3 regions of the Butyrivibrio sp. TB genome follow, and region 2 is predicted to be linked to each of the others. Evidence: riboswitches for the same ligand, from Rfam matches in the RefSeq annotation. Region 2 holds a riboswitch; each other region holds the start of a gene.
The links. A riboswitch is a leader RNA that binds a small molecule or an ion and turns the genes downstream of it on or off. The one in region 2 is predicted to bind cyclic di-GMP.
Positions count from the first base shown of each region.

Region 1: another riboswitch for cyclic di-GMP. It lies ahead of BMX21_RS06875 (ATP-binding protein); the one in region 2 lies ahead of BMX21_RS14860 (DNA/RNA non-specific endonuclease).
Region 3: another riboswitch for cyclic di-GMP. It lies ahead of BMX21_RS17440 (methyl-accepting chemotaxis protein); the one in region 2 lies ahead of BMX21_RS14860 (DNA/RNA non-specific endonuclease).

Region 1 is NZ_FOER01000008.1:26,466-30,720, forward strand. It holds gene BMX21_RS06875 (ATP-binding protein) at 1-1,533, opposite strand, end outside; cyclic di-GMP riboswitch class I at 1,758-1,833, opposite strand; gene BMX21_RS06880 (sensor domain-containing diguanylate cyclase) at 2,102-3,853, opposite strand; gene BMX21_RS06885 (sigma-70 domain-containing protein) at 3,926-4,255, opposite strand, start outside.
Region 2 is NZ_FOER01000023.1:64,096-68,350, forward strand. It holds gene BMX21_RS14855 (hypothetical protein) at 143-2,134, shown strand; cyclic di-GMP riboswitch class I at 2,204-2,278, shown strand; gene BMX21_RS14860 (DNA/RNA non-specific endonuclease) at 2,355-3,278, shown strand; gene BMX21_RS14865 (hypothetical protein) at 3,687-4,133, shown strand; gene BMX21_RS14870 (SpoVG family protein) at 4,236-4,255, shown strand, end outside.
Region 3 is NZ_FOER01000034.1:36,291-40,545, forward strand. It holds gene BMX21_RS17430 (DNA-3-methyladenine glycosylase family protein) at 1-521, opposite strand, end outside; gene nspC (carboxynorspermidine decarboxylase) at 624-1,847, opposite strand; cyclic di-GMP riboswitch class I at 2,124-2,199, shown strand; gene BMX21_RS17440 (methyl-accepting chemotaxis protein) at 2,288-4,012, shown strand; gene BMX21_RS17445 (DUF4179 domain-containing protein) at 4,177-4,255, opposite strand, start outside.

The DNA of each region.
Region 1 (4,255 bases), on a different contig from region 2:
GCAGCTACTGTTAACAGCCATGCAAAAGCGCAGATTTCTATAAGATATATCTTCAGCAACAAGTGCATTGGTCTCTTCTTGTCCGACAAGCACTACCGCGCTTTCCAAGGGCAGCATTGTACAGGCTTTGGGATGAGCTGCAAGATAACGCCTTGTAGCTTCTAAAGAATCAAGGAATACAACATTATCAGTATCGCTTAGGCTTTGAAGTATACTATCATTAAAGATTCCGTCTCCATGTCTTTTTACTATCGTATCATAAGAATACTCTTTATCATTATGGACACTGGCAAGAGAGGTATCAAAATAGGAATCACACTCGTAATATCCTCCCATTTCGGACCGGCCAAAATCCGATATAAAGTCGATCACTATATCTGCTCTGTGCTCATTATAAGCATTTATATATTCAAATCTGTCAGATACTTCATAAAATTCATATGAAAGGCCTATACTGTCAAGTATAGACGTTGTCATATCCACAAGGATACCTGATGGTTTACCGTTTTCATCAATATAAGATAATGGGCAGTTATCGGGATTGGCCAAAAGAGTAAAGGTTCTGTTATTAGTGATAAGGGAATCAAGATAGAGTTTCTCTGTGGATGTGAATGTAATATTACTAGTGCCGTTGCCCTGATAATACTTGGACATAAGTGACTCTTTAAAGCCTGCATCAACAGTCTCTATCTGAGAAAGAGCATGATTGAGACTGTCCATAAGATCACTGTTATCAAGCCCCGTGGCAAAAAACAAATAGCTTGGATCAAACTGTGCCAAAATTGAAACTCCGGGAAAGTTATGGGAACTTCCAGAAACAAAGGCATCAATATCGCCGTTTTCAAGAGCAGCAATTAGATCTTCATCACCGTCATAATAATATCCCTTGTAGGTAAAATAATTCGATTCTGCAAAATCCCTGACTTTGTCAACGTAAGTAGTCCCCCTGACAATGCCAAGCCTTATGTCTCTCCATTTGGAATAATCGCCGGCAAGAAAAGTTGTATCGCCATTTTTTACATATATGGTCGTATACTCCATATCAATTGGCACATTGCAAAAGATGAGCTTATCAGCCCTTTCCTGTGTCCAGGTTATGCCGCCTATAAGGTCGATCTCGCCCTCAACAGTCATCCTGTACAGATCAGAGAATGCTATATCTTCATCATCTCCTATATATTCATAATCCCACCCGGTATAGGTTCGGATCTTTTGAAGATAATCATAGCAATAACCGGAATATCCATAATTCTCATCATACATCTGAAAGCCGTCTATCATAAAATATCCAACTTTAACTGTCCTTGTTCCTGTTTTTCCGTTTTTATAATTAGCTATATCAGAAGATGGGACTATATCTCCATAGAAATTCGCCTCTACCGGTTCATCATCAAGCTTCTCAGCTTCCGGAGGCGCAGCTTTGGAATATCTTACAGTTTGCGGCAATGCAAAAGAAACAGTCATGATAATAACTGTTATAAGACAAAGCATAGACTTGAAGATCTTAGACCTAAGACTATTATTTACTCTCATACTGTGCTCACTAAGCCAATCCTTAGTTCTGGGAGTTTCATAAAAATATCATGATCATATTAAGAACGATAAAAATCCTTTTACCGCCTACGTCATATAAATATATCGGAGAAAGAGTGAAAAAAGATTATTTTTTAACAATGAATTGAAGTTACAAGTTCGAAATGAGCCGGTACACAAGTAAAAAACCGTCTGCATAAAGCAGACGGCAAGAATTTAAAGTACAGTGCAACTGGCTGCCATTTTAAAGGCCCTATAGCTTTGCGTCATAAGCTTTCGCTTATTTTGCTAAAGATTATCTCGTGGATTCAACGTAGTAAAATATAACAGATTATTTTCAAAAAATCAACACCTTTTTTCAAAAAACGCGAAAATCCCGCATTTTTTTATTGTGTAATATTTACAAAAAATGACCACCGGTTTTCTTTAGTTTCCCAGGTCAGGATGTACAAAGCCTTATATTGTAGCACTAATAAAGGGTTAATTCGTCTTAACTATTGAATAAGTTTAGCAGCAAATAACGAGATAGATGTCAAAAATTATTAATCCTTCCATCTGTCCAAAGATATCAGTCAGTGCTGAAAAACACACAATTTCTTCCGGATTTTTTGGCATGGTACAAAGCCTTATCCACCCTTTTATATAATTCCAGAATATTATCGTTTGGAGACATACCGGCTATACCTATAGATACAGTTAGTTCCGGAACCGGATCATAATCTTCATCACAGATATCTCTTCTGATACTCTCAGCAAGGTCAAGAGCCATGGTCTTGGTGATATTACGAGCTACGATCATGAACTCTTCACCGCCCCATCTTCCGGGAACACAATCATCATTCATGTAATTCTTAAGAACGCCTGCAACCTTCCTAAGAACAACATCTCCGGTGTCATGTCCATAAGTATCATTGACTTGCTTAAAATAATCTATATCCATAAGCAGGAAGAAAATCTGATCGCGGCTTTGACGACCTTCTTCAATAAAGCTCTCCATTATTTCTTCTATCCTGCGCCTGTTATATATTCGGGTCAGATCGTCAGTTAGTGCCTTTTGAGCAAGATTTTTGTTAAGTCTTTCGAGTTCTCCTGTTGTCGCCTGAATGAAGCTTACAAGGCGCTCAACCATGGATATTTCACCACTCATTTTCTTCTGGGTGAGCCTTGGAAGAGCCATTACAGGGATTCCTGCAGGAGCGTTCTCTCTCATACCAATTGAAATAAGAGTTGCATTATGGATATAGATTTTTTTGCCAATCCTTATGTATTCACCAAATGTATAGAATCCGGACGTGCGAGCGATCTTATCAAAGGGTGATATCTCGCAGTCAATATCATCTCCCCAGAAACTCATCCTCGTCATGCAGGAATAGATCCATATCGCCTGAGGCTGGAATAATCTGATCTTGTCCTGAGCTTCGTATACACTGTCCAGGATGGCTACAGGATCACCATAGCCAAGTCTTACTATATCACCGTTTCTTAGTTCTCCGCCAAGGTAGAGAGTTCCGTCACTGGCACATTTTAAGGAGATCCTGGCAACGTCAACATCATATTCACTATACATAAGCGGGAATTCCAGTGCATTTCTGGAAAAAGAACTGTCATTTTGAATTTTCAAATACTTTTTGTATACATTAAAAGCAGGCTCGCCGTCTAGTTCATATAGCTTCTCAGACTCAGCCTTAGTGACTGTCATCGAATGGCCCAGTTCCTTCCAGCCAAGTGCATAAGCTGTACTGATATGAAAGTCCTCACCTGAATACAATACGCATACTATACCAAAGAGGGATATTCCATCTTCATTAAATACAAAGGTATCACTTGTATCATCATACTTGGCAGCAGCTGCGCCGAATACAGCCACAGATTCATTACACTTTTCGAGAGCATCAAAAAATTTCTGAGCATGGAGTCCTGAATGAGTTGCAACAATTACTTCTACAGCTTTTGCATAAGGATCGCTGTCAACCATTTCTTGCATGAGAATGCCGTTATCAAACTCGCTCCTATCCCTGCAATCATATATAATTGTTTTTATCTTAGTCTTTTCAAAAAAAGATATGGATATCTGAATAGAACGATCTGTAAGATGACCATCCTTGATCTCTCCACAAGAACTGGAACCGGCAATTTTGATTCCCGGGAAAAGAGATTTCAAATATGATACCATCTCCATTGTCTTATCAAGCTGAGCATATCCAAAATAAATATGAGCAAGAACCTGAAAATCCTCATGTTCCTTTGCATATCTTCTTGCTTCGTCAAAAGAGTTGTCTTTTTTGCTATTACTCACGATTTCATACAAAAACTGTTTCATAATGCCCCCGAAGCTTAATTGTGAATTTTATCAATGGGCCTATTTGACTACTAAATCATTACCAGATCAGATTCATTCTTCGTTAAAATCTATATCTTCTATGTTATTGCCTGTCATACGGATAGCTTCGATGATATCATCTTCTGTAAGGTCAGTTTCTGCAGCAAGTTCTTCTACTGTTACGCTTCTTCTAAGCTCTTTGGCAAGTTCTGCTGCTTTGTCAGCAACCTTCTGAACGTGTTTGACAGCCTTTTGGCCTCTGGCATCTTCATCAAGATTATCAGATATAAGCTCTTCCATCGCATCCATCATCATCTTGGTAAGGAAGCTTTCAGCCTCTTCAGGTTTCTCTATGGCATCAAGCATTGTGACGCCGGATGTAAGTACCAGATTGCCCTCACC
Region 2 (4,255 bases):
AGGTTCCGGCCCTTCTCACTAGAAAAACGATTATGGCTGACATCCATCCCCTAAAACTCACTTTTCATCAGAAAACTTGCAAATATATCCCCATCCCGTGGTATCATTCATATATGCGTTTTAATGGAGGTCAGTGACAAGTATGAAAAGAAAAATAGTAGTAGCATGTATCCTCGCGCTCACACTTACAGGATGCGTCAATACGGATCTGTCGATGAATGCCGATTCTACTGAGGAAGCAAGCAAAGAGAATGCAGCAGGTGAAGAGGATAGCAAGTCATCAGATGATCCATCTGATAAAAAAACAGAACAGACTGATGAAGAGGAAGATGAGACTTCCGAAGAGACAGAAGATGAGGCAGAAGAATCTTATTCAGGCGATGGCTATCAGGTAGTAGCATTTGATGAAAACTCCATGAAAGTAACTATGGAGCCATTTGGCGAAGTTGAACTCATACCGCTTATCGATAAGGATGCAGGCAAGTGGTCTTCATTCAAGATAATGCAGGACGATACAGAACTTGCACAGGTGTATTATTCCCGTTATCACTCTCCAAAGGAAGATGATACATATTATGATGAAATCAGTGAAGTTGGAATATGCGACATTAACTTTGATGGTATCTCAGATGTAGTTGTAGTCGGAGATACTCAGGAAGGAGAGATGATCCAGATCTGTACCGGAGAGTATGAGGATTATAGTGATAGTTATAACTATAATACTTTTAGTAACCCCGAAGCTATTGAGGACTATTTTGGAAGTGACTTTTCAGCAGCTGCAACTATAGCTTTTCTAACAGATGGACATCCCGATGGACAGTTCGACTCATATCAGGAAGCATATGAGATGATCGCCAGCAGATACTGCCTAGGCCATGACTATGCAGATTATGATTATAAACTCATATACTTTGATGATGATGACGTTCCGGAGCTTGTGATCGATTATCCGGGCTACAGTGTCAGCATGTATACCTTCGCAGATGGAAAGCTAATACTCTCGATAGATGACTGGAGCTACGGCGCAGGCGGTAACAGTGGTTACGACTACTATCCTAAAGCAGGTCTTATAGTAAATTATAATACAGATTATGCTGGAGCAATTCTCTATACCTATTACATGACGATGGATGAAAACTACAAAGTCTCGGTGGCATATTCAGAGAAATACTATAACTATGAGGATAAAGATGGAGACGGAGTGCCTTCAGATGATGAACTTGACGATTGGTCTGAAGATTATGAAGGCAAAACAGAGTATGAGTGCTACACAGGTGAAGACCTGACACAGGACGAGATCGTAGACAGGATCAGTGATCTGGTCAAAGGAACCGGAGATGAAATAGATGGTCTTAGCGGCGATGAAAACCTGATAGAGCTCAATGATGAACTGACAGCACCTAGCTGGAAGGTTACAAAGCTTGAAGGAGAGGAAAACAGTTTTACTGTAGGCGGAGAGGAATTTGAGCTTTCGGTAAATGTACCCGAGGAGTATTATAAAGAATTCACTCTTTCAAATGGCGACTCCCAGTACCAGAAAAAAATATTATGTAATACTGAAAACATGTTTTTAATAGAAAAAGCAAATGGAAAGAGCTATCTGTACATAAACATATTAGACGAGGGTAACAGCGACACATTGTATGTATTTGATCTGAACAATACCAAGATAAGCGAACCACGCATATATGAAGATTACTCTTTGTTCTATAATGACATCACAGATGCAAACAGTTTTGTACTTCTTAAAGCTGAGGATATCTTTGGCAAGTCTGTAGTTAAGAAGACTTTTACAGTTGGATTTGACGGCATGCCTGTTAGCGTTGGTAAGTTTGAGTACTACGTAGGCATCGATTCTATCAATCCCGGCAATCCTGTTGGAGAGACAGGTGAGACTATCGTGACCAAAAAGGAGATGACTTTAGATTCATCTGACGATATTGACAGTGAGTATTATTGGACCGAAAAAACTATTCCTGCAGGATCAAACCTTACACTGTACAAAACAGACGGAGAGACATATGTCGATCTTATCACCGATGATGGAGTAGGCGTCAGATTCGATATAGAAGATGGCGTAATATGCGGCGAGTATACAGTAGGTGACTTTGAGGATGTTCCGGAGTTTGGCTGAGGAAGCGCCATGAACATATTGACATGGCAGGAGGAAATAATTATACTTGAGTTTAACTAAATAACGATTACATATTTACGGTAAAGCCAGAGCGATCTGGTGACACAAAGCTATAGGGACTCTCAGAGTCAGCCAGTTGCATGTAACACGAGTAATGGGCATTGCAGCTGTGCAGTGCCTTTTTTATTACCTTTTGGGAAAAGAGATAGAGGATAAACATATGAGAATAGCAAACTTCAAGATAAACAGAATATTGGCGATGCTCATTATTATAGGACTGATAAGTAGCCTGCCGGGATTAACACTTACCAAAGCCCATGCCAAGAGCGACATACCGGCTTATACAGGAAGTGCATCAGTAGTCCTAAACGGCAATATACCAACCTTCGCAGCGTCCGATATCACCACAGTATCATACGAACAGTATGGAGCACTTGATAGCCTTGGAAGATGTACAACAGCTGTTGCATGCATAGGTCAGGACCTCATGCCAACAGAACCTCGCGGATCGATCGGCACTGTAAAACCTACAGGTTGGAATCAGAACAAGTACCCAGGACTCGTTGACTCAGATCCGCCATATCTCTACAATAGATGCCATCTTATAGGCTACCAGCTCACTGGTGAGAACGCCAATGAGAAGAACCTTGTCACAGGTACAAGGTACATGAACGTTGATGGTATGCTTCCATATGAAAATATGGTTGCGAATTATATAGAATCAACCGGTAATCACGTAATGTACAGGGTTACACCTGTATTTGAAGGTAACAACCTCTTATGCACAGGAGTTCAGATTGAAGCGTACTCTGTAGAAGATTCAGGTATGGGAATCTGCTTCAACGTATTCTGCTATAACGTACAGCCAGGAGTTAATATTAATTACGCAGACGGCAGCAACAGCGCTATAGACGGATATGTTCTTCCAACAAATGATGCGACAGAAGAAGATATAACCAGAAGCACTACAGACCAGACCACGCAGCAGTATACTTACGTTGTTAATACCAATACCAAGAAATTCCACTATCCAACATGCAGTAGTGTCAGCGATATGAAGGAAAAGAACAAAATGTATTATGAAGGAACGAGAGATGAGCTTGTAGAATTAGGCTATGATCCGTGTAAACGTTGTAATCCATGAAAATTGGAACTTGGCAGAGAATAAATCATAATGGTTTTTGGGATGCTGATAAAGTCGGAACGGTTAAAGAAGTTAAAGTTAATGGGGAAAATATGTGGACGGATGAACCGTATAGCTTAGATTCAAAAGTTAAAGTAACATATTATTGTAATGATTGATTTTTTATATAGAGATTCGGGGATGTTTGAACGTTACAAGGATGAGAGTATACAGATATGACTAAAGTAACGTGTTCTGTTAACTTATGCTTGCATGCCTGTTCTTGGCAGCCAATCTCCAGCTTATCTTAGAGTCAGCTCATGGAGTATTAAAAAGAATATAAAACTAAATAAATGGTATAGGCAGGAAGGACAGTTTTTCCAGTAACGGAAGAGCTGTTCTTTTTTTGCCCATAAAAAGGAGAAACCTATGGCAGCTACAAGGCTTATGGCGCTTCATATAGTCCGGGGCAGAAGTATTGCAGAGAGCCTTAAGGAGCGGATGGATTATACGGAAAATGACTTAAAGACCGAGAACAAAGGAGTCTTCGAATCTTATAAAAAGAGTGGTTACTCTAAGACCTTCTATCAGGAACATGAGTCAGAGCTACTACTGTATAAGGCAGCAGAGGAAGTCTATAAGTCAGTTCCAAAAGGCCAGACCCTAAACATGCAAAAGCTCCGGGATGAATATGGCCGCATCCTTGAAGAGAAGAAAAAAGAATTCCTTGAATATGCTCAGCTTAATAAAGACATGCATGAGTATATGATTGCAAAGAAAAACTTAGAAATGCTATACCAGCAGGACCTTGAAGCAAATGACAAAGATGGTAGAGCGCAGCGCACCCGAAACTCACGGACGGAGTCTGTGTTGTAAGAGCCGCTTAACGCGTTTGTCGGACAAACGCACTGCTCGCCACAACGACCCTCAGCGCCATCAGGAAGAGAAAAAACGATTTTATTCAGGAGGATTAAAGAAATGAAAGTAAGCGTTAAAGC
Region 3 (4,255 bases), on a different contig from region 2:
ATAGATAAAGATGAAAGCTGCTCCGGTGTAGGGAAAGCATATAGCTTCTCTCCATCAGCTTCTCCTATTACACTTCCTGCTGCCTTACAGATTTTCTCTACAGATGCTTTTATGGCAGGTATATTTTTCCTCTGAGAGATAATAAAGGTAATAAGAGTCTCCCAGGGATCCTGTCTTATAATACGGATTCCATCGCAGGCACTGGCAGCACGTTTTAAATAACTGTCATCCTCCGGAATACAATCTATTATCTTGCCGTAATCTGTATCAAGGTCAAAATAATCTTTCCAGATATTATCAAAGTCTGTATCACTGCAATCCATGGTAACGATGCCAGATGTCATATCCTGCTCTATATTTAGGATCTTGCCAAATGCTATTATCCTATATTTAATCTTTCCGGATTCTATATCAGATGTGGCACTACCTGCCTTATCTTCCAAAATTCTGGTCCATCTAAAGCACTGACCGCTGTCTGCAATCTGCTCAAGGTCGAACTGTTTAAGCTCTAATTTCTTCATAGCAAACTCCAAGTATTATAAGTTTTAAAATATGTGTTTGAAGATTGATACATTTATACAAAACTCCAGCAATCCTCAAACATATAGTAAGTTATTATGTTATCAGGACAATCTCATCTTAAAATCTTCGTATCCGAACTTCTTAATAAGTCTTACGTCACCTGTTTCATCCATGGCATATATTGATGGAAGGCACATTCCATTGAAGGTGTTATTCTTGACCATGGAGTATATAGCCATATCTTCAAATACCAGCCTGTCTCCTATCTGTATCTCCTTGTCAAAAGAATAATCGCCTATAATATCCCCTGCAAGGCAGGTGCAGGAAGAGAGCCTGTAGGTGTACTTCTTTTCAGAAGCCTCCCCTGAATCTCTAAGCGGCGGACGATATGGCATCTCCAAAACATCAGGCATATGACATGCTGCTGATGCATCAAGTACCAGTATCTTAAGATCGTTGTCTACAATATCAAGAACCTGTGTTACAAGATATCCGGCATTCAGGGCGATGGCTTCGCCGGGTTCGAGATATACTTCTACATTGTATTTTTCTTTTATATTTTTGATACAACTGATAAGCTTTTCTCTATCATAGTCTGCACGGGTGATATGGTGACCACCGCCCATATTGAGCCATTTGATCTGGGGCAGTGATAGATATTTACCAAACTTTTCTTCCACAGCTTTTAAAGTTTTTTCAAGATCATCACTATTTTGTTCACAAAGGGTATGGAAGTGGAGACCATCAACATAGTTAAATGCATCGCCATATTCTGATAAGCCTTTTTCAAATGAAGATAAGGTTATCCCCAGTCTTGATCCGGGTGCGCAGGGATCGTAAATAGCATCTTCCTGCGTGGAACACTCCGGATTTATGCGAAGGCCGATTCCTAGATTCGAAGTCTCATTAGTGCTTTCTTTACTATAAGTTGCTCCTTCGATTCTTCCAGATTTATCATTCTGATCTTGATGAATATCAGCTACGATCTTTCCATATTTACTTAGCTGGGCAAAAGAGTTGAAAATCACGTGATCGCATATTCTTGCAATCTCTTCTATCTCGTCTTCCTTATATGCTGGAGAGAAGACATGATTTTCAAGTCCCATTTCTTCTTGACCAAGTTTTGCCTCAAAAAGGCCACTTGCAGTTGCTCCTGCAAGATACTTCCCAATAAGGGGATATTCGCAGAATGCAGAGAATGCTTTCTGGGCAAGAAGTATCTTACAACCAGCCCTTTTGCTTACATCTTTTAATATCTCAAGGTTTTCTTTCAACTTCTTCTCATCAATTATATAAGATGGTGTTGGTACATTATTAAATTCCATGGCTAACCTCGTTTTCTTTCTAATGTCTTCATATATCTACAAAATTTATATAAGGTTTTTAGGCACAAAAACACTGCAATGCCTACGATTTATAATACAACATGTCGGCATGTGGGTAAAATCGTTGATAGGGCTGATCTACAACAAAAAAGATTTCTATGCGATTATATATTTTTTCCAAACGTTTTACCAAATACTATTACTTATTTTGTCGATTATTTATATTGTCAATGAAATAGCGAATATGTATAATTTCGTTTTGTGTGTTAACGAAAACAAAAACAAAGGCAAAGCAGACGAAAGTCTGTGACGCAAAACTACAGGGACTTTGAAATGTCAGCCAGTTGCATTTATATGAATCTGAAATCGTGATCACTTTCAGACATTTAAGCACGTAGACATGGAGTCCTTCGTGCTTATTTTTATGAATGAGGTTACAAATGAAGAAATCTAAATTCTCTTTTATTGGAAAATTGTGCGGTACTGCTCTTCTTATGCTTATAGCTATGTCTATTATTGTAACGGCTGTAGGCGTGTCTATGGTCAAAAAAGCTTACTATGACTCTTTTGCCGAAGAACTTCATATATCTGCACTACAAGTATCCGAGATGGCAAGTCAATGGTCAGGCGACTGGTCACTTAACAGTGATAATGAACTTATGAAGGGTGACATAGCTATTCATGACATATTTCAGAGTCAGCTAGATTCACTTAGTGAAAAAACCGGAATATCTTATACAGTATTCTTCCAAAATGTTAGAAAGATAACAACTCTGACTGACGCAGATACCGGCCTTCGTATGGAAGGAACAACCGCCTCCGAAGCAGTTACCAGTACCGTTATCAGCGGTGGCAGTGAATACCTTTCTACAGATCTTGAGATTGGTGGCAACAGCTGGTATGCATATTATCTCCCTATCAGAAACTCTGACGGATCAGTAGTTGGAATGATTTTTGCAGGAAGATCTACAGAAGATGTGGAATCCAGTCTTTCTTCTGCTGCAATGAAAATGAATGCTGTGAGCGCAGTTGTACTATTAATAAGCTTCATCATCGGTTTAACAATGCTTCTTGTATCAAAGAAAATTGTAAAAGACGTTGTAAGTGGTCTTGAAAAGCTTGGCAATGGAGACCTTTCTGCATCATTTGATAGTAAGAATATTAGTCGTAAAGATGAGTTTGGTGACATTGTAAGAAGTGCTGACGGTCTTAAGAACAAGCTAAACGAAGTTATCTCTGCAACACTTGCACTTTCAGGTGAAGTTACAAAGTCAGGTGATAGCCTCTCTACATCAGCTCAAACAGCTTCACATGTATCAACTCAGGTTGCAGAAGCTGTAGGTGATATCAGTAAAGGTGCTGTATCTCAGGCTGAAAGCGTAGAGACTTCTGCTTCTAATACTAACGAAATGGGTGATAGCATTGATGAGATCGGAGTAAGCGTAGAAGACCTTTCAAGTGCTACAACCCAGATGCTCACTGCTGCCAAGAGAACTGTCGAAGCTCTCGACGGCCTTATGGAACAGAACAAGACTGTTATGGCTTCAATGCTGGATATCGACGCTCAGATCAAAGCTACCAACAACGCTGTTAAGAAGATTGCTGATGCATCTCACTCTATCACTGAGATATCAAGCCAGACCAACCTTCTGTCACTTAACGCTTCTATCGAAGCTGCAAGAGCCGGTGACTATGGTAAGGGATTCGGCGTAGTTGCTAATGAGATAGGTCTTCTTGCACAGCAGTCAAGTACAGCTGCTACAACTATCAATGAGATAGTAGAAGATCTCGTAACAGACTCTACTAAGAGTATGGAAATAATAGAAGAACTAAATGCTGCTTTCAATGAGCAAAGCTCCCAGCTTACAAGCACAAAGTCTGATATGGACGGCGTCGTAACTGGAGTTAATAGCGTAGAGCAGAACACCCAGACAATATCTGATAAGGTTAATATGCTCAACTCTTCCAAGGCTCAGCTTATCGACCTTATTGCAGAGCTTTCTGCTATATCTCAGCAGAACGCAGCCTCTACAGAAGAGACCAATGCTTCTATGGAAGAACTCAATGCTACATTTGCACTTATCAGTAACTCAGCATCAGATCTTAAGGATCTTGCAGATTCGCTTAACCAGAAGATGAATTTCTTCCAGCTGGCAGCTGAATAATTCTATTGTTTGCTGAAGTCTTATCATATATAAATAAACGCGCGATTATATGGCGCATATAAAATGTCAAAAGGCGGAATGAGTTTAATGTTCTCATTTCGCCTTTTGTTGTGCAGCTTCTAACGCTTGCACTGATAGTCACAATTGTTTTGGGCTGTGCATGATCAGTATTCCGGATACTTATCAGAGCTTATGGCCCAGCCGTTCTGATACCTGACTGTTACGTACAGATCTTCATCCTCT